DNA from 3 places in the Sphingomonas sp. M6A6_1c genome. Region 1 is predicted to be linked to each of the others. Evidence: predicted binding sites of a transcription regulator. Region 1 holds the regulator's gene; each other region holds the start of a gene.
The links. The regulator LexA, encoded in region 1, represses DNA repair genes until DNA is damaged. The targets are predictions, from matches to a motif close to GTTCCNCNCTTGTTCT.
Positions count from the first base shown of each region.

Region 2: the regulator LexA is predicted to act here: its motif matches at 1,282-1,297, upstream of ACLBWH_RS10960 (ribonucleoside-diphosphate reductase subunit alpha).
Region 3: the regulator LexA is predicted to act here: its motif matches at 1,398-1,413, upstream of ACLBWH_RS00505 (DNA recombination protein RmuC).

Region 1 covers NZ_JBKEZO010000001.1:568,955-575,949, forward strand. Annotated here, with positions in the region: gene trpD (anthranilate phosphoribosyltransferase) at 1-821, shown strand, start outside; gene trpC (indole-3-glycerol phosphate synthase TrpC) at 818-1,594, shown strand; gene moaC (cyclic pyranopterin monophosphate synthase MoaC) at 1,591-2,058, shown strand; gene ACLBWH_RS02575 (molybdopterin molybdotransferase MoeA) at 2,063-3,244, shown strand; gene lexA (transcriptional repressor LexA) at 3,303-3,992, shown strand; gene ACLBWH_RS02585 (methyltransferase family protein) at 4,424-5,695, opposite strand; tRNA gene ACLBWH_RS02590 (tRNA-Gly) at 5,825-5,898, shown strand; gene ACLBWH_RS02595 (SDR family NAD(P)-dependent oxidoreductase) at 5,953-6,738, opposite strand; gene ACLBWH_RS02600 (zinc-dependent alcohol dehydrogenase) at 6,766-6,995, opposite strand, start outside.
Region 2 covers NZ_JBKEZO010000004.1:471,485-478,479, forward strand. Annotated here, with positions in the region: gene ACLBWH_RS10955 (EAL domain-containing protein) at 1-975, shown strand, start outside; gene ACLBWH_RS10960 (ribonucleoside-diphosphate reductase subunit alpha) at 1,374-3,305, shown strand; gene ACLBWH_RS10965 (endonuclease domain-containing protein) at 3,450-3,890, shown strand; gene ACLBWH_RS10970 (DUF2171 domain-containing protein) at 3,965-4,216, opposite strand; gene ACLBWH_RS10975 (hypothetical protein) at 4,303-4,503, shown strand; gene ACLBWH_RS10980 (ribonucleotide-diphosphate reductase subunit beta) at 4,553-5,611, shown strand; gene ACLBWH_RS10985 (hypothetical protein) at 5,668-6,995, shown strand, end outside.
Region 3 covers NZ_JBKEZO010000001.1:104,421-111,415, reverse strand. Annotated here, with positions in the region: gene recR (recombination mediator RecR) at 1-488, shown strand, start outside; gene def (peptide deformylase) at 672-1,190, shown strand; gene ACLBWH_RS00505 (DNA recombination protein RmuC) at 1,472-2,923, shown strand; gene ACLBWH_RS00500 (hypothetical protein) at 2,935-3,165, shown strand; gene ACLBWH_RS00495 (TrmH family RNA methyltransferase) at 3,523-4,320, opposite strand; gene ACLBWH_RS00490 (HPr family phosphocarrier protein) at 4,359-4,634, opposite strand; gene ACLBWH_RS00485 (PTS sugar transporter subunit IIA) at 4,631-5,038, opposite strand; gene rapZ (RNase adapter RapZ) at 5,053-5,961, opposite strand; gene ACLBWH_RS00475 (HPr kinase/phosphorylase) at 5,972-6,400, opposite strand; gene ACLBWH_RS00470 (stimulus-sensing domain-containing protein) at 6,397-6,995, opposite strand, start outside.

The DNA of each region.
Region 1 (6,995 bases):
CGCTGCGCGCCCGGCTGATTCCGATCGCCGCACCCGTCGGCGCGATCGACGTCTGCGGCACCGGCGGCGACGGCCACCACACGCTCAACGTCTCGACCGCGGTGGCGCTGGTCGTCGCGGCCTGCGGCGTGCCGGTCGCCAAGCACGGCAACCGTGCCGCGTCGTCCAAGGCCGGCGCCGCCGACACGCTGGAGGCGATCGGCCTCGACATGACCGTCGCCGGCGCCACCGCGGAGGGCAGCCTCGCCGATCTCGGCATCGCCTTCCTCTTTGCCGCCAACCATCATCCGGCGATGGCGCGGATCACCCCGATCCGCCGCCGCATCGGCAAGCGCACGATCTTCAACCTGATGGGGCCGCTCGCCAATCCGGCGCATGTCACGCATCAGCTGATCGGCATCGCCCGCCCCGATTACGCCGGCCTCTATGCCGAGGCGCTCGAACAGCTCGGCACGACCCGCGCCGCGGTGATCTCCGGCGAGGAGGGGCTCGACGAACTCTCCACCGCCGGCCCGAGCATCGCGGTCAACGTCGGCAGCGCGACGCTGCCGCGCACGATCGTGCCGGAGGATGCGGGCCTGCCGCGCCATCCGCTCGCCGCGATCCGCGGCGGCGACCCTACCTATAACGCCGCCGCGCTGCGCCGCCTGCTCGCCGGCGAGGCGGGCGCCTATCGCGACGCGGTGCTGCTCAACGCCGCCGCCGCACTGGTCGTCGCCGACCACAGCCCCCATCTCACCGCCGGCGCGCATGCCGCCGCGGCCGCGCTCGACGACGGCCGCGCGGGCGCGCTGCTCGACGCCTGGATCGCCTACCGATGACCATCCTCTCCCGCATCATCGAAACCAAACGTGCCGAGGTCGCCGCGCGCAAGGCGACGACCAGCCTCGCCGACCTCGACACGCGCATCGCCGCGGTGACGAAGCCGCGCGGCTTCCGCGCCGCGCTCGACGCCAAGCCGGGCCATGCGCTGATCGCCGAGATCAAGAAGGCGAGCCCGTCCAAGGGGTTGATCCGCGCCGATTTCGATCCCCCCGCCCACGCCCGCGCCTATCAGGCCGGCGGGGCCGCCTGCCTCTCGGTGCTCACCGACGAACAATGGTTCCAGGGTTCGGACGAGTATCTCATCGCCGCGCGCGCCGCCTGCGAGCTGCCGGTGATCCGCAAGGACTTCATGGTCGATCCGTGGCAGGCGACCGAGAGCCGCTCGATCGGCGCCGATGCGATCCTCATCATCGTCGCCGCGCTCGACGACAATCAGATGGCGGAAATCGAGGGCTCGGCGCTCGACTGCGGCATGGACGTGCTGGTCGAGGTCCACGACGCGCACGAGCTCGACCGCGCGCTCAAGCTCAAGTCGCGGCTGATCGGCGTCAACAACCGCGACCTGCGCGATTTCTCGGTCGATTTCGCCCGCACCTACGAACTGGTCGACAAGGCGCCCAAGGGCTGCACCTTTGTCGCCGAGAGCGGGCTGGAAACGCCTGCCGACCTCGATGCGATGGCCGAACATGGCGTGCGCTGCTTCCTGATCGGCGAGGCGCTGATGCGCGCCGACGATGTCGAGGCGGCGACGCGGGCGATGATCGGTTGACCCGCCTGACCCACCTCGACGCCGATGGCGCGGCGCATATGGTCGATGTCGGCGACAAGGCGGTGACCAGCCGCCACGCCGTCGCCACCGGCCGTATCGCGGTCGCGCCCGATGCGCTCGCCGCGATCCGCGACGGTGCGGCGAAGAAGGGCGACGTGCTCGCCGTCGCCCGCGTCGCCGGCATCATGGCGGCGAAGAAGACCGCCGAGCTGATCCCGCTCTGCCACCCCCTTCCCCTCACCCGCGTCACGGTCGATCTGGAGCTGGACGACACCGGCATCACCGCCACCGCGCTTGCCAAGACGGACGGCAAGACCGGCGTCGAGATGGAGGCGCTCACCGCCGTCTCGGTCGCGCTGCTGACCATCTACGACATGGCGAAAGCGATGGACCGCGGTATGACGATCTCGGGCATCCGCCTGCTCGAAAAGGCCGGCGGCAAGTCCGGCGACTGGCGCGCCTGACGCCATGGCCTTGCTGCCGATCGCCGAGGCGCAAGCCCGCCTGTTCGCCTCGGCGGCCCCGGTCGCCGTCGAGGACGTACCACTCGGCCAGGCCCACGGACGCTGGGCCGCCGCCGACGTCGCCGCCCACCGGACGCAGCCGGCGACCGATCTGTCGGCGATGGACGGCTATGCGATCCGCTTCGCCGACCTCCCCGGACCCTGGAGGCTGATCGGCGAAAGCGCCGCCGGCCGTCCCTTCGCAGGCCCGGTCGGTCCGGGCGAGACGGTCCGCATCTTCACCGGCGCGGCGATGCCCGCGGGCGCCGATACGGTGATGATCCAGGAGGAAGTCGCCGCCGACGGCACGACGATCCGGCTGACCGGCGAAGGTCCGCCGAGACTGGGCCGCAACACCCGCCGCCGCGGCCTCGACTTCACGACCGGCGACCGGCTGATCGCGCAGGGCGAGCGGCTCACGCCGGCGCGGATCGCGGTCGCGGCGACCGGCGGGGTGGCGATGATTGCCGTCCATCGCCGCGTGCGGGTCGCGATCTGCGCCACAGGCGACGAACTCGTCGAGCCCGGTCAGGGGAACACCCCCGACGCGCTGCCCGAATCGAACCGCGCGATGCTGGCGGCGCTGCTCGCCGACCTGCCGATCGATCTCGTCGACCTCGGCATCCTGCCCGACGATCTCGGCACGCTGCGCGACGTCTTCGCCGGCGTCGACGCCGACCTGCTCGTCACCACCGGCGGTGCCTCGGTCGGCGACCACGATCTCGTCCGCCCGGCGCTCGAAGCCGCCGGTGGCGCGATCGATTTCTGGCGGATCGCGCTGCGTCCCGGCAAGCCGATGATGGCGGGGCGGCTCGCCGACACCATCCTGCTCGGCCTGCCCGGCAATCCGGTGTCGGCCTTCGTCACCGCCTTGCTGTTCGTCAAACCGCTGATCGCGCATCTGGCCGGCGCCGCCGACCCGCTGCCGCGCACGACGATGACGATCCTCGGCGAAGACCTGCCCGCGAACGGTCCGCGCACCGACTATCTGCGCGCCGAGCTGCGCGATGGCCGGGCCTATGCCTCGACCATTCAGGACAGTTCGATGCTGCTCACGCTCGCCCGCTCGCACTGCCTGATCGTGCGGCCGATCGACGCACCCGCCGCCAGCGCGGGCGACTCGGCAGAAATCCTCGTCATCGCTTGACGGGCGCCATCCTGTTCCCTAGAAGTTCCGCGTCTGTTCCGACGGGGAAGGTCCGCTCATGCTCACGCGCAAGCAACACGAGCTCGTTTGCTTCATCAACGACCGGTTGGAAGAAACCGGCATCTCGCCTTCGTTCGAGGAGATGAAGGAAGCGCTCGACCTCAAATCCAAATCGGGCGTGCACCGCCTGATCAGCGCGCTCGAGGAACGGCATTTCATCCGCCGCCTGCCCAACCGCGCCCGCGCGCTCGAAGTGCTGCGCATGCCGGAACGCTCGGAGCGCAAGCCTGCACCGGCGACGCCCGCGCCCGCCCCGGCCCCCGCGAAGACCGGCAACGTCCGCGCCGCGGCGACGCCGGCGAACGACGTCATCGAGATCCCGCTGCACGGCCGCATCGCCGCCGGTGTCCCGATCGAGGCGTTCGAGGGGAGCTCGATGCTCGCGGTGCCCGCCGCCCTGCTCGGCTCGGGCGAACATTATGCGCTGGAAGTATCTGGCGATTCGATGGTCGAGGCGGGCATCCTCGACGGCGATTACGCGCTGATCCGGCGGACCGAGGTCGCCCGCGACGGCGAGATCGTCGTCGCGCTGATCGACGACAGCGAGGCGACGCTCAAATATTTCCGTCGCGAGGGCGCGATGGTCCGGCTCGACCCGGCCAACCGCGCCTACGAACCGCAGCGCTACGTGCCGTCGCACGTTCGCGTACAGGGCAAATTGTCGGGCATCCTGCGCCGCTACGATTGAGCCGGACGGGGGGCGAACGCCTTGCGGACGTGCCCTCCTGTATCCATCGGCTGCACCGAAGCATTACCCCCTTTCCGTCACCCCGGGCTCGACCGAGACCTCTGCGAAAGTCGTCCCAGTGCTCTTGCGAAAGCAGGAGCCCAGGGTTGCGCGCAGTTCCGGCTGTCACTCTGCTGGACCTAAGGCCGATCGACATTCAACTCGTGGACGATGCCAAGTCCTCCCCCGCCAGGGAGTGCCGGGTTGAACGGCCCCCGGCCGTTCAAGGTCATGCCGGGGGCATGACCGACCCGGCACTGTGGCGCGGCGAAGCCGTGACGGAGGGGGAGGTAAGCGACCACTCTTGTTGCGTGTCCTCCCCTCCGTCATGCCTCCGGCATGCCACCTCCCCCTTGCGGGGGAGGAATTCTAAGGCTGGCTATCGATCCGACCTAGCGCCCGACCAGCCAGCGGCCGAAGCGCGGTACGGCGCCGTGGCGGGTCATCCAGTCGCTATAGGCGCGGTAGACCGGATCGAGGCCGAGGTGGCGTTCCTCGGTGCGGGCGCGCCAATAATAGATGCCGGTGACCACGCCCATCAATGCGGTGGCGCGCACCGCGTCGATCAGGCTGCCGGTGGTGAGGATCGGCAGGGTCGACAGCCACCAGAACAGGTTCTTCGACAGATAGGCCGGATGGCGCGACCACGCGTAAGGCCCGTGCGTCAGGATGCCGCGGTGGGTCAGGTTGGAGAAGCGCGGCCCGAACGCGACCGTCGCCCAGGCGTAAACCGCGGTCAGCAGCGCGAGGATCGCACCCCATATCGCCGACACGGTCGGATGGCCGGCGAGCCAGAATGTCCAGTCCTGCGTCCCCGGATGATAGTCGAGAGGGCCGCCCGACTCCATCAGGATGAACGGCGGATAGCAGATCAGCGCGGCGGTCCATGCGGCGGCATAGGGGTTGGCGCTGCGGATGTGCGCGTCGAGCGGGCGCAGCGTCAGGACATAGCCGACGGTGGCGAAGCTGACGTCGATGACGAACATCAGCCCGATCAGCCATTGCACCAGCGCGACGGGATCGCGGAGGCTCGCCCGGTCGATGTGGATGAAGCCCGCCCAATTGCCGGGGAGCACCGCGAGCATGAAGGCGAGGAAGAACGCCTTGACCGTCCAGGCGCGGAGATGGCCGTAGATCGCCTCGGGTACGACGCCGGGCTGGCCGGTCAGCCACGCGCCGAGGTGCCAGGCGCCGTCACGCGGCTCGACGAGATATCGGTCGATCCAGAGCACATACGGCACGGCGAGGATCGCGACGATCGGCATGACCCAGCCGAAACACCACATGGCGAAGGCGAAATTGCCGTCCCAATAGAAGCGCCCGATGCCGTAGAGGAAGGCGATACCGCCCCAGGTGAGATACAGGCCAGCGAGCTTGGTCAGGCTGACGTCGCGGCGCTCCGCCAGCGGACGTGGATCGTGCCAGTCGATGCCGGTGCTGGCGCGACGATGCACCTTGTCGACCAGCAGCGACCAGCCGATCATGGGCAGCGCGCAGGCGACGAGCGCGACCAGCGCCGCATAGGGGCCATCCATGCCGATCGCGAGCGCCGCCGCCAGCCACGCGAACAGCCCGGCGATGCCAGCGAGCCCGACGCCATGACCGACGGCAGACGCGGGACGCTGGTCGGCCGATGCGGGGACCTGTTCGGGATCGTGCTCCATCCCGGCGACTTAGCGCGGCAACGGTAAGCAAGCCATGAACCACGACGGGATGCGATCTTGGGTCTTGACCCCGTATGCCGCGCGACGATAAGCCGCGGCTCGATCGACGCCCGCGGGCCGTCAGGTCGTGCGGGTATAGTACAATGGTAGTACAGCAGCCTTCCAAGCTGAATACACGGGTTCGATTCCCGTTACCCGCTCCACGCCCTTGAACGCCGACGGCTGCGGCCGATCACCGGCCACAGCCGCCGTCACGATCAATGGTCGGCGGTGCCGGGTTCCGCCATCTTGCGATGCTGTTCGGCGAGCACCGCATTGGGCGTGACATTGGCGACGGCCGACTGGATCTTGTTCTTCCAGCCGGACACGATCGCTGCTTTGCCTTCCATCAGCGCGTCCCAGCCGTCGGCGGCGACCTTGGCGGGATCGTCCTTCTTGGGATCGCTGCCGACATCGGTGTCGAGCATGTCGCCGCGCGCGAAGAATTCGGTGTCGGTCGGTCCCGGCATCAGATTGGTGAGCGTGACGCCATCGGCATCCTTGATCTCGTTCTGCAAGGCGGCGACGAAGCTGTCGAGGAACGCCTTGGTGCCGTTGTAGACCGCCTGGAACGCGCCGGGAATGTAACCCGCGATCGAACCGGTCACGAGCACTTTGCCGTCGTTGCGCGCGACCATGTCGCGCAGCACCTTCTGCAAGAGATAGGCGGTGCCGGTGATGTTGGTATCGACCACCGCGCGCCAATCCTCTACCGATTGGTCGAGGAAGGCATGGCCGAGACCGCGGCCGGCATTGGCGCAGAGCAGGTCGATCCGCCGCCCGCCTGCCGCTTCTAGCAGCCGATCGACGCCTTCCGGGGTCGACAGGTCCGCCTCGAGCGCCTGAACGTCATGCTCGTATTGGCGGAAGTCGGCCGCTGCCGCCTCGATCAGCGGCTCGTCGGCGACGACGAGGATGTCGTAGCCGTTGCGCGCGGCGAGCGAGGCCAGTTCGAAGCCGATGCCCGTCGAGGCACCGGTGATGATCGCGAATTTGTCAGCCATATGCGGTATCCTTGGATGGAAAGACGATCAGGCGACCATGCCGGGCTTCAGCACGATCTTGGTGGTTTCGTTCTGATGGTTCTTGAACAGGTCGTAGCCCTTGGGCGCGTCGGTCAGCGGCATGCGGTGCGAGATCAGGAACTCGGTGTCGATCTTGTCTTCCATAATCGCGTTGAGCAGCGCCGGCATATAATGCTGGACGTGGGTCTGGCCGGTCTTGAGCGTCAGCCCCTTCTCCATGAACGCGCCGAGCGGGA
Region 2 (6,995 bases), on a different contig from region 1:
TACGAGGCGCTGCTGCGCTGGCAGCATCCGGTGCGCGGCCGCATCTCGCCCGCCGATTTCATTCCGGTGGCGGAGGAATGCGGGCTGATCGAGGCGCTGGGCGAATGGGTGCTGCGCACCGCCTGCGACGCCGCGGCGCGCTGGCCGCGCGCGGTGCGGGTCGCGGTCAACGTCTCGCCGATCCAGTTCGCCAACCCCGCCTTCCCGGCGATCGTCACCTCGGCGCTGGCGCGCAGCGGCCTGCCCGCCTCGCGGCTCGAGCTGGAGATCACCGAGGGCGTGTTCCTCGACGAATCCGGCGCCACCGATGCGATGTTCCGGTCGCTGAAGGCACTCGGCGTCCGCCTCGCGCTCGACGATTTCGGCACCGGCTATTCCAGCCTCGGCTATCTGCGCACCGCGCCGTTCGACAAGATCAAGATCGACCAGAGCTTCGTCCGCGGCGCCGCGCAGCCGGGCAACCGCAACGCGGCGATCATCCGCGCCATCGTCACGCTCGCCGACACGCTCGACATGGAGACGACCGCGGAGGGCGTCGAGATCCAGGACGAGATCGAACTCGTCCGCGCGCTGGGTTGCAGCCATATCCAGGGCTTCGTCTACGGCGCCGGCATCGCCGATGCGGATGTGGTGACGCAGCTCGGCGGCGCGGTGCAGGCCGCGCCGGTCGGCCACAAGGTCAGCCGCGCGCCGCGCACCAAGATGCTGCGCTCGGCGCGGCTCGCGGTCGGCCGCACGCAGGGCGACGTGCGCATCCGCAACATCTCGGCGAGCGGCGCGATGATCGACGGCGTCGCGATCGACGACGAGGCGGTCGGGCTCGACGTGCTGATCGAACTGGTCGAGAACCAGATGTTCGCCGCGCGCGTCGCCTGGGCGCAGGATGGCAAGGCGGGGCTGCATTTCGCCGAAAGCTTCAACCTCGATCGTCTCCAGCAACCCCAGCCCGGCCGCATCGCCCGCCGCGCGACATAGGTCCGTCACACCCACGACTCCCGCGATTCATGTCCGGAATCGGCCGACTAAAAATTTTCGTTCCCGCATCGTTCCCTTGCGCTTTCCGTAACCCGCGGAAGTCCGCGCGTCGTGCGGCATCGCCCGCCGCCGGGGCGCAGCGGCGGGGTGGAACCGGCCTCGCTCCGCCGCATTACCCCCTTGCCTGCCGCGCCGGTTTGCCACAACTTGTGGGGGTTGAGTTCGGGGGCGGACCCAATTGCTGGTAGAGAACACCGTCGATCCCCATATCGGGCATCGACACCGGGCAAGCCGCGGCATCGCGATGTGCTCATTTTGTTCTCTTCCTCGGGCCGCCTTGGTGGTACAAGAAAATGCGCCGCCGATTCGAACACTTAGAGAACGAAGGATCGGTTTCGATGGATTTCAGGGACACGCAGGGTGAAGCAATGACCAGCGACACGATCGAAGCGACGATGGGCGAAACCGGCACCACCACCGCCTCCCCCGCGACCGAGGCGGTCGGCACCGGCAGCAAGGCGGTCCGCGCGCGCCCCTATCCGGTCGAGGTCGACCATAGCCGCGACGCGCTCCTCACCGACTTCGGCAAGGAGACGCTCAACGACCGCTATCTGCTGCCGGGCGAAAGCTATCAGGACCTCTTCGTCCGCGTCGCCTCGGCCTATGCCGACGATGCCGCGCATGCGCAGCGCCTGTACGATTATATCTCGCGTCTGTGGTTCATGCCGGCGACGCCGGTGCTGTCCAACGGCGGCACCGGGCGCGGCCTGCCGATCTCTTGCTATCTCAACTCGGTCCCCGACAGCCTCAACGGCATCGTCGACACCTGGAACGAGAACGTCTGGCTCGCCAGCCGCGGCGGCGGCATCGGCACCTATTGGGGCAACGTGCGCGGCATCGGCGAGCCGGTCGGCCTCAACGGCAAGACCAGCGGCATCATCCCCTTCGTCCGCGTGATGGACAGCCTGACGCTCGCGATCTCGCAGGGTTCGCTGCGCCGCGGTTCGGCCGCCTGCTATCTCGACATCAGCCACCCGGAGATCGAGGAGTTCCTCGAGATCCGCAAGCCGAGCGGCGACTTCAACCGCAAGGCGCTCAACCTCCACCACGGCGTGCTCATCACCGACGCGTTCATGGAGGCGGTGCGCAACGGCGAGGAATGGCACCTGCGCAGCCCCAAGGATCAGACGATCCGCCAGACGGTCGACGCGCGCTCGCTGTTCCAGAAGCTGGTCGAGACCCGTCTGCAGACCGGCGAGCCCTATATCGTCTTCGCCGACCACGTGAATTCGAACATGCCCAAGCATCACCGCGAGCTGGGCCTCAAGGTGTCGACCTCGAACCTGTGCAGCGAGATCACGCTGCCGACCGGCGTCGACCATCTCGGCAACGACCGTACCGCGGTCTGCTGCCTGTCGAGCCTCAACCTCGAGACGTGGGACCAGTGGAAGGACGAGAAAGGCTTCATCGAGGACGTGATGCGCTTCCTCGACAACGTCCTGCAGGACTATATCGAGCGCCACGAGCCGGGCATGGAGCGCGCCGCCTATAGCGCGGGCCGCGAACGTTCGGTCGGGCTCGGCGTGATGGGCTTCCACTCCTTCCTCCAGGCGCGCGGCCTGCCGTTCGAGGGGGCGATGGCGAAGTCGTGGAACCTGAGGATGTTCAAGCACATCAAGGGTCAGGCCGACGAAGCCTCGATGCAGCTCGCGATCGAGCGCGGCCCCTGCCCCGACGCCGCCGACACCGGCGCGATGGAGCGGTTCAGCTGCAAGATGGCGATCGCGCCGACCGCGTCGATCAGCATCATCTGCGGCGGCACCAGCGCGTGCATCGAGCCGATCCCGGCGAACATCTACACGCACAAGACGCTGTCGGGCAGCTTCTCGGTCAAGAACCCCTATCTCGAAAAGCTGCTCATCGAGAAATCGAAGAACAGCGAGGCGGTGTGGAGTTCGATCCTCGAACACGGCGGGTCGGTCCAGCACCTCGACTTCCTGTCGACCGAGGAGAAGGATTGCTACAAGACCAGCTTCGAGATCGACCAGCGCTGGCTGCTCGAACTCGCCGGCGACCGCACGCCCTATATCGACCAGGCGCAGTCGCTGAACCTGTTCATCCCCGCCGACGTCGAAAAGTGGGACCTGCTGATGCTCCACTTCCGCGCCTGGGAATTGGGCATCAAGTCGCTCTATTACCTGCGCTCCAAGTCGGTACAGCGCGCGGGTTTCGCAGGGTCGGGCGGGGTCGAGGCGGACAATACGATCGCCGCACCCAAGTTCGAGATCGGCGAGACGACGGATTATGACGAATGTCTGGCGTGTCAGTAAACGCATAGGTCGCCCTCACCTTCCCACCCGACTGCTTCGGGCGGGCCCCTCCCTCTCCCGGAGGGAGAGGGGTGAGGCGGCCACCATTCCCTCTCCCATCGGGAGAGGGAGGGAGCCGCGCAGCGGCGGAAGGGTGAGGGTGAGATGCGTCTCTACAAAAACCAACCTTCCGGTACGGTCCAGCATGCCCGGCAACTCCGCCGTGCCGCATCGGAACCCGAGCGTCGTCTGTTGTATGGATTGCGCGAGGCCTTTCCGGCGCTGAAATGGCGCCATCAGACACCCATCGGACCTTACCGTGCCGACATCCTGTGCTTCTCCGAACGTCTCGTCATCGAGGTCGACGGCGACACCCACGCCGACACGCCGGAAGCCGACGCCATCCGTACCCGCTTCATCCAACGCCAAGGCTTTTCCGTGATCCGCTTCGCCAACCCTGATGTGATGACGAACCTCGACGGCGTTCTGACTCAAATCTCCCTTTTCCTCCGGGAGAAGAGCGTTGGGTGCACGGCGCCCCGCACGGCAAAGCCGTTTGGGAAGGATGAGGGTGACCACGCACAAGAAAAGGGCGGCACCGCATGACCGGCACCGCCCTCACCCTTCCGCCGCCTAGCGGCGGCTCCCTCCCTCTCCCGCTGGGAGAGGGAAAGTGCGGATCACTCCGCCTCTTCGAACATGTCCACCGCATTGGCGGCGGTCGCGCTCAGCCGCACCGTATCGCCCTCGATCTCGGCGACGAGGCCGGCCGGCAGGTAATGGTGCTTGCCGCCCTGCCCGTCCTGGGTGCTCGGCGAATCGTTCTTGGTGAGCTTGATGCGCTCGCCCTGGACGTGGTCGACGGTGCCGACATGGACGCCGTCGGCGCCGATGACCTTCATATGCTCTTTGATGTTGCTGTGATCGTGCATGACAATGCTCCTGCAAGGGGTTCGGCGGTCCAACGAGCCGATCCCGAATTGGATGCATCGCGCGCAAACCCCGGATACCCGCGCTGATGCCGCTGCAGAGCCTCATCATGTTCGCGGTCGCCGCGGTGTTCGGCCTCGGCGGCGCGTGGATGCTGTTCGAGCTGCGCCGCCCGCAGGGGCCGGCGCGCGTCTACGTCTACCGCATGGCCGGCATCATGGCCGTCAGCCTCGCCATCGTCCTCGCCTTTTCGGCGCATGCGATGTGGCAATGGAGCGGCCAGCCCTAACCTCTTTCGCAACACACCCTATTTCTACAGATCCCACGGAGTAGCCCCCATGTCCCTCCTTCACGCATCGAAGCAGTACAAGCCGTTCGAATACCCCTGGGCGTTCGAATTCTGGAAGCGCCAGCAGCAGCTGCACTGGCTCCCCGAGGAGGTCCCGCTCGGCGAGGATTGCCGCGACTGGGCGCAGAAGCTGACCGATCACGAGCGCAATTTGCTGACCCAGATCTTCCGCTTCTTCACCCAGGCCGACGTCGAGGTGCAGGATTGCTACCACGAGAAATACGGCCGCGTGTTCAAGCCGACCGAGATCAAGATGATGCTGACCTCGTTCAGCAACATGGAGACGGTGCACATCGCCGCCTACAGCCATCTGCTCGACACGATCGGCATGCCCGAGAGCGAATATGGCGCCTTCCTCGAATATGCCGAGATGAAGGAGAAGCATGACTACATGCAGAACTTCGGCGTCGACAGCGACGAGGACATCGCGCGCACGCTCGCCATGTTCGGCGGCTTCACCGAGGGCGTGCAGCTCTTCGCCAGCTTCGCGATGCTGATGAACTTCCCGCGCTTCAACAAGATGAAGGGCATGGGCCAGATCGTCACCTGGTCGATCCGCGACGAGAGCCTGCATTGCGAGGGCATCATCAAGATGTTCCACACCTTCTGCCACGAGCGCCAGTGCCTGACCAAGGCGGTGAAGGACGACATCGCCGACGTCTGCCAGACGACGATCCGGCTCGAGGACAATTTCATCGACCTCGCGTTCGAGATGGGCCCGGTCAACGGCATGACACCCAAGGAGATCAAGAAGTACATCCGCTATATCGCCGACTGGCGGATGGGGCAGCTCGGCCTCAAGCCGATCTACATGATCGACGAACACCCGCTGCCGTGGCTGGCGCCGATGCTGAACGGCGTCGAGCACGCCAATTTCTTCGAACAGCGCGCGACCGAATATTCGAAGGCCGCGACCAAGGGCCAGTGGAACGACGTCTGGGATTCGTTCGACAAGCGCCAGAAGGCGAAGATCGGCCGCCCGGCGAACGAGGATGCAGGCGAGGCCAGCGGGGATATGTTCTCGCAAGCTGGCGTCGCGGCGGAGTGAAACAAAGCGGTATCAAGCCTCATCTCTTCAGTAAGCACTTCGGCGTTAGCCCGTCAGTGTTAGCAGCTGCCGGCGTCTTTGACCCAACGCTCAACATTGACACGAAATTGTTTCCTGATCCGATTTTGCTTGATGCCAGCGATCATTCTGAGATGCGGGAAGCGCGAACGACATTCGATAATTATTTCGAACAGGTTAGACGTCTTCTCCTGCATAGCAACGGTCAAAAAGACCACGCCGCTTGGAAGGCGGCGTTTCAAAGACTTTCATTTCCTGAGATACAAGGCACATGCTTAGGCTACGGCTCAGGCTCCATTTCGGGATCGGGTTCCGGCCCGAAAATGACAGGAAGGCTAGCCACAACTGGTCTTCAGGTCGCACAGATGGGCATTGATGATCCCGACTTATTCATGGCGGTTGGTTTATTTGAAGAAGATTTCGGGCCAGATATGATTGGTGACATGTTCACCAATGTATGTTTTGGAGAAATCGCAAAATTCAATTCACGAATATATAACGCTATTAATGTTCCAACAGAACACTTTGACATCATGCTAAAAAATGGCCTTCGATATGAAGGCCATTTTGCCGTTAATCCCTTGTTTCAGAATCGCCGCATTCCAGTTATTCTTATGCCTCTTGACGTTTTGCGAGAACTTCCCGTAGCATTAGATTGGGCGGGCATTCAAACTGTCAGCGAAGATAATAAACGCTTTCGTGACAGCCTAAATTCTAGCGTATCCAGCTTGTGGTCTAGAAAGACTCTGGAAAGCAAATCACATCTGAAGCAGTGGGCAATTTCTGGCAAAGAGGCATTCGGCGACCTGCTGGACATGATCCATGGCATGGATGGAAAGCCATATGATTTTGTTAATGATAGACTAGGTGAGTTTGTCTGGAGAACGTTCGCTGACCGGCTTATTACGCAACACCCTTTTCCTATCCAGAGGCCGATAGTTAATAACGCCGCTTCAACGATAGATATCGTCGATAAGATCGTATCTCAATTTCAACACTTAGTTGAAAATAGAGACTTATGGCGGGAGTTCCATACGGAAAATGGCCAGCCACGAGTGGAAAAGGCGGCACAACGCTTATTCTATATGACTGCCCTGTCATATTGCGAAGCTAATAACCTTGATATTACCCCCGAAGCAGATACCGGACGCGGACCGGTCGACTTTAAATTTTCGACCGGCGCCAACGATCGAGTTTTGGTCGAACTAAAACTATCAAAAAATCCGAAAATGCTGCAGGGCTATACTAAGCAAATCCAAATATACAATTCCACCGAGAAAGCCGTTGCAAGCAAATATATTGTCTTAGACGTAGGTGGAATGGGCAAAAGATTTCATCAGGTCGAAGCTGCCCGTTTAGCACAAAT
Region 3 (6,995 bases), 460 kb from region 1:
AGGCGGCGCTCGGCCCCTTGCGCGCCGCGCTGGAGGCGGTCGACGAACGGCTCGAGACCTGCGCGACCTGCGGCAACGTCGACACCGCCAACCCCTGCGCGATCTGCGCCGACCCGCGCCGCGACCAACGATCGCTCTGCGTGGTGGAGGAAGTGGCGGACCTGTGGGCGCTCGAACGCTCGCGGCTGTTCCCCGGCCGCTTCCACGTCCTCGGCGGCCGACTGTCCGCGCTCGAAGGCATCCGCCCCGAGGATCTCGCGATCGAGACCCTGGTCACCCGGATCGAGGCGGGCGGCATCGACGAGGTCGTCCTCGCGATGAACGCGACGCTGGAGGGCCAGACCACGGCGCATTACCTCGCCGACCGCATCGAACGCTTCCCGGTGCGCGTGACCCAGCTCGCCCACGGCCTGCCGGTCGGCGGCGAACTGGATTATCTCGACGAAGGCACGCTCGCGCAGGCGCTGCGCGCGCGGCGTCCGGTGTAAATTCCTCCCCGGCACGGGGAGGGGGACCGCGCATCGCAGATGCGTGGTGGAGGGGGGCTTCCACACGCGCCCCCGTCCGGGGAGAGCCCCCTCCACCATGCCAACGCATGGTCCCCCTCCCCGTGCCGGGGAGGACTATGCTCGAACTTGACGCCAAACTCCTCGCCACCTAGCTGACCGGGCATGGCAGTCCTCCCCATCGTCGAAGTCCCCGATCCGCGCCTGCGCCTGATCTCCAAGCCCGTCGAGCAGGTCACCGACGAAACGCGCGCCTTCGTGCAGGACATGATCGACACGATGTACGACGCCAACGGCATCGGCCTCGCCGCGATCCAGGTCGGCGTCGACAGCCGCATCCTCGTCATCGACCTGCAGGACGAGAAGGACGAGGAAGACAAGCCGATCAGGGCGCCGCACGCCTATATCAACCCCGAGATCCTGTCGGTCAGCGAAGAGACGAGCAGCTACAACGAAGGCTGCCTGTCGATCCCCGAACAATATGCCGACGTCGCCCGCCCGGCGAGCTGCCGCGTCCGCTGGCTCGACGAACAGGGCGAAGCCCATGAGGAAGAGCTGACCGGCCTGCTCTCGACCTGCATGCAGCACGAGATCGATCATCTCAACGGCATCCTCTTCATCGACCATATCAGCCGCCTCAAGCGCGACATGGTCATGAAGAAACTGACGAAGATGCGCCGCTGACGCACAGGCGCGGGGCGGCTCGCTCCGCTTCCTCCACATCCGTCACCCCGGACCCGTTCGAAACCTCCGCGACACTGCACAGTGCTTGGAACGCGAAGTGCTTACATGAACGGTCCTGTGTGACGGCCCCGCCCGTGACAGGGGGAGACTGAGGCGGGCAGCGTCGAGCGCCCATATCCCGCAATTAGGGACTGTCCTCCCTCCGACGTTCGATCTATGTTCCCCGTCACGAAAAGACCGCCGGCGATGTTCGCAATGACGTCCGCCGGCCGCCAAAGGGAATGACCGTGGACCTGACGATCGTCATCATCGCCATCCTTGCCCTCGCGGCGGGGCTGCTCGTCGGCTGGCTGCTCGCCAGCCGCAGGGCCGGCAGCCTCACCGCCGATCTCGCCGTCGCGCAGAGCAAGGCCGCCGACGCCGAGATCGCCGCCCGCGCCCGCGACGCGGTCGAGCGCGAACGCAACGAGGCGATGCGCGACCTCGCCGCGCTCCGTGCGCAGGCGGAGGACCGCGCCGCCACGCTCGATGCGCTGCGCGACGAACTCTCCGCAATCCGCGCCGATCGCGACGCCGCCCGCACCACGCTCGCCACCACCGGCGCGCAGGTCGAGGCGTTCGAGGCGCGCCTGATCGACATGCGCGACGCCAAGGAGCAGATGGCGGCGCAGTTCAACGACCTCGCCAACAAGGCGCTGACCGACGCGCAAAAAGCGTTCCTTGATCGTGCCGAGGCGCGCTTCCGCCAGTCGGAGGAACTCGCCGGCACCAATCTCAAGTCACTGCTCCAGCCGGTCAACGACCGCTTGCTCCGCTACGAGGAGGGCGTCGCCAAGGTCGAGGCCGAGCGCCGTGACGCCTTCGGCGATCTCAAGGGCCAGATCGAGCAGATGCGGCTCGGCCAGGAGCGCGTCTCCGGCGAGGCGGCCAAATTGGTCAACGCGCTGCGCAACGCGCCCAAGGCGCGCGGCCGCTGGGGCGAGCAGCAGCTTCGCAACGTGCTCGAAACCTGCGGCCTCGCCGAGCATACCGACTTCGCGATGGAGGTCAGCGTCGCCGACGGCGAGGGCGGTCGCCTGCGCCCCGACGCGATCGTCCGCGTTCCCGGCGGCAAGTCGCTGATCATCGACGCCAAGGTGTCGCTCAACGCCTATCAGGACGCGTTCGGCGCGGTCGACGAGAGCGAGCGCCATATCGGCCTCACCGCCCACGCCGCCTCGATGCGCGCGCATATCAACGGCCTCTCCGCCAAGGCTTATTGGTCGCAGTTCGACGACACGCCGGAATATGTCGTGATGTTCGTACCCGGTGAGCATTTCCTCTCCGCCGCGCTGGAGCACGATGCCGGCCTGTGGGATTATGCCTTCGACAAGAAGGTCCTGCTCGCCACGCCGACCAACCTGATCGCGATCGCGCGCACCGTGGCGGCGGTCTGGCGGCAGGAGAAACTGGCGACCGAAGCCCGCGCGATCGGCGCGCTCGGCAAGGAACTCTACGACCGGCTCGCCAAGGCCGGCGAGGACCTCCGCAAGGTCGGCGGCGGCCTGACCACCGCGGTCAACAATTACAACAATTTCGTTTCGAGCTTCGAAAGCCGCGCCCTGGTATCGGCGCGCAAGTTCCGCGACCTCAACATCGAACCCGGCGCGCGCGAGATCGGCGTCGCGGAACCCGTCGAGGCCCTGGCGCGCTACGGCGAGGAAGCGCTGCGCCTGCCGGACGCGGCGGAATAGAGGAGCGGGCGATGAAGGGCATGTACGATGGCGACGTCATCATGGATCGCGACGGGCGCGTGTCGGGTATGGTCGCCGGCGACGTGATCGTCCGCTCTGGCTGCGACGTCAGGATCAGCGGCATGGTCGCCGGTGACGTCTATGTCGAGGCGGGCGCCCGCGCACGGATCAGCGGCATGGTCTCCGGCCGCATTATCGACCGCGGCGGCGTCATCCGGGTCAGCGGCATGGTCGGTGGCTAGGCCGGTCGGCAAGGCGTTGACGCTGCGGCCGAAACCGGCACCGCTGTCCTACAGGCAGCGTTCGTGCTACCCGTCTGGCTCTTTCTCATCGGTTCAGAAATCGAAACGATAGGGCTCGATCGTTTCGATTAAGGTGTCCAACTTGTCCATGTTGCATCATGCGCGAGGCGGCGGCAGGACCAGTAGCGAGGACAGGCATCCAGATAAAAAGTCCTCCCCCGCCAGGGGGAGGTGGCGCGGCGAAGCCGTGACGGAGGGGGAGGAAAGCGATCACTTCGGTTGCGTGTCCTCCCCCTCCGTCATGCCTTCGGCATGCCACCTCCCCCTGGCGGGGGAGGACTGACTTCGATGCCGCCCCTAGCCGTGCTGCGCCAACACCTCATAGGCCATCACCGCCGTCGCCACCGCGGCGTTGAGACTGTCCGCCTTGCCCAGCATCGGGATCTTGACCAGCAGGTCGCACGCCGCGGCATAGTCCGCCGGCATCCCCTGCGCCTCGTTGCCGGTCAGCAGGAAGGTCGGGGTCGCGTAGCGCGCCGCGCGATAATCATGGTCGGTATCGAGGCTCAGCCCGACGAGTTGCCCCGGCCCCTCGCGTAGCCAGCCGAGGAACGGCTCCCATTCGCTGCGCACCACGGGAATTGTGAACAGCGCGCCCATGCTGGCGCGCACCGCCTCGACCGAGAAGGGATCGACGCATTCGCCGATCAGGATCAGCGCGCCCGCGCCGACCGCATCGGCGGTGCGCAGGATCGTGCCGAGATTGCCGGGATCGCGCAGCCGCTCGGCGACCAGCCAGATCTTCGACGTGGTCCGATCGAGATCGGCCAGCGTCCGGTCGAATTCGTCGAACACGCCGACCACCGCCTGCGGATTGTCCTTGCCCGACAGCTTGGACAGGATGTCGGGCGTCGTCTGGATCGACTCGCCGCCCGCCATCTCGACGTCGATCGACAGCGCATGGACCAGCGGGTGGTCGGCATTGCCCGCCGCGTAGAACAGGATGCGCGGCAGTCGCCCGGTCTCGCGCGCCTCGGTGAGGATGCGCAACCCCTCGGCCATGAACTGGCGCGCGCCGCGGCGATGGCGCTTGTCGCGCAGTTCGCGGGCGTATTTGACGAGCGGGTTGGAAAAGGCGGTGATCTCACGGGGCATAGGTTCCCCCTCCGGCACAGCGGCCGGTCAGCGCAAGCTCAATCTTCGCCGAACTTGGCCTCGACCAGCTCGCAGAGCGCTCCGACCGCCGCCTCGGCGCCGTCGCCGCTCGCGCTGATCGTGATCGAATCGCCCTTGGCGGCGCCCAGCATCATCAGCCCCATGATCGACGTGCCCGTCACCGCGCCATCGTCCTTGCTGACCTTGACCTCGACCGGCTGGGTCGAGGCGAGCGTGACGAACTTGGCGCTCGCCCGCGCGTGCAACCCACGCTTGTTGGTGATGAGGACGGTGCGCGTGACCTCCGCGCTCACGCCGCCGCCTCGCCGAGCACTTCGGAGGCGACCGAGATATATTTACGCCCGGCCTCCCGCGCCGCGGCGACCGCCTCGACGACCTTCATCGATTTGCGCGCCGAGCCGAGCCGGATCAGCATCGGCAAGTTCATCCCCGCGATCACCTCGACCCGGCCGCGCTCCATCAGCGAAATGGCGAGGTTGGACGGCGTGCCGCCGAACAGGTCGGTCAGCACGATCACGCCGCGGCCCGAATCGACCGCACCGATCGCGGTGGCGATATCGGCGCGCCGCTCCTCCATATCGTCGTCGGGACCGATCGAGATCGTCGCGATGCGATCCTGTGGACCGACGACATGGATCATCGCGGTCACGAATTCTTCGGCGAGCCGCCCGTGCGTCACCAGAACGAGGCCAATCATCTCAGATACGTTACTCATTTGCTGGCCGGCGGCCCCTCGAGCGAGTCCTGCGGTGCGGCCCCGAGGTCGCGATGCGTAATGGTGGGCGAAAAACCCGCTTTGCGCAACCGGTCAGCGAGATACTCGGCGACATGGACCGATCTGTGTCTCCCTCCGGTACAACCGATCGCGACGCTGACATAGGATTTCCCCTCGGCGCGGTAGCGCGGGATGAGGAGTTCGAGCAGGCTGCCAATCTGCTCCATCGCCTGCGGATAGGCGGGGTCGGCGGCGACATAAGCGGCGACGTCGGCGTCGAGCCCGGTCCCCGGCCGCAGCGCCGGGTCCCAATGCGGGTTGCGCAGAAAGCGCATGTCGAACACGAGATCGGCGTTGCGCGGCAGGCCGCGGGCGAAGCCGAACGACTGGATCGACAGCACCGGCTCGTCGCGGCCGTGCCCGGCGAAGGTGGTGCGCACCTGCTGCGCCAATGCATTGGCGGAGAGGTCGGTGGTGTCGATCAGCCGGTTCGCCCAATCGCGCAACGGCCGCAGCATCTCGCGCTCGCGCGCGATGCCGTCGCCCGCCGGCCGGTCGGGGGCGAGCGGGTGCCGCCGCCGCGTCTCCGAATAGCGCCGCTCCAGCTCGGCGCCCGAACAGTCGAGGAACAGCATGCCGATGTCGAGGCCATGGTCGTCGCGCAGCGAGCGGATGCGCTCGACGATCCGCGCCGGGTCGAAATCGCGGGTGCGCGCGCCGATGCCGATCGCCAGCGGCTGGCTGTCGTCCGCCGTCCCGGCGGCGAGCGGCGCGTCGAGCAATCGATCGAGCAGCACCAGCGGCAGATTGTCGACCACCTCCCAGCCGAGATCCTCCAGCGTCTTGAGCACGGTCGACTTGCCCGCGCCGGACAGGCCGGTGACGAGCAATATGTCCTTGGTCATGGCACGAACCTCATTCCGGTGTCGCCTCGGGCTGGCGCAGCGCCCATTCGATCTTCAGCGGCGTCGCGGCTTGGAAGGCATCGAGCGCGATCTCACGCACCGCGATTCCCGCCAGCCGGCGCCAGTGGCGCTCTGGCATGCGAAGCGGCGTGCCGTCGAGCCGCACGATCAGCGCCACCGGTACGTCATCGACCGCGGCCATCGTCACGATCCCCACGCCGCGCAGCTCGATCCGGCCGCGGATCGTCGCCGGCGCGCGCGCCAGCACGATCGCGCCGTCCCCGACCAGCAACGTCTGGTCGTCGCTGACCAGCATCGCGCCGCGATCGATCAGCCGCAGCGCGAGGTCGGACTTGCCGGCGCCCGGCGGTCCTTCGAGCAGCACCGCGTGCCCGCCGATCGCGACGCAGGTCGCATGGCGGCGTTCGGTTTCGCTCATCGCTCGGCGAGCGGCAGGCGGACGACGAAGCGCGCACCGCCCAGCCGGTCCTCGCGCGATTCGACCGCGATGCTGCCCTGATGCGCCTCGACGATCGTCCTGGCGATGGCGAGGCCGAGGCCGGAATGCTGCCCGAACGCCTCCGCCTCGGGCCGGATCGACTGGAAGCGGCGGAAGATCGCCTCGCGCGCCTCTTCGGGCACGCCCGGCCCCTCATCCTCGACGCGGACGACGAGATCGTCGCCTTCGCGTGCCACCGCGATCGCGATCAGCGCACCATCGGGCGAGAAGGACAGGGCATTGTCGATGAGGTTGTCGAACACGCGTTCGAGCCGCGCGCCCTCGCCGAGCGTCACCAGCGCCGTGCCGGCATGATCGAAGCGGAGCCGCACGCCCCGCTCGACCTCGCGGGCGAGCCGCTGGTCGACGAGCGCGCGGATCATCGCCGCGATGTCGATCGCCTCGAACTTCGCGCGGCTGAGCTGCGCGTCGAGGCGCGACGCCTCGGAAATGTCGGTGATCAGCCGGTCGAGCCGGTGCACGTCGTCGCGGACGATCGACAGCAGCCGCTCGCGCAACTCCGGGTCCCTGACCG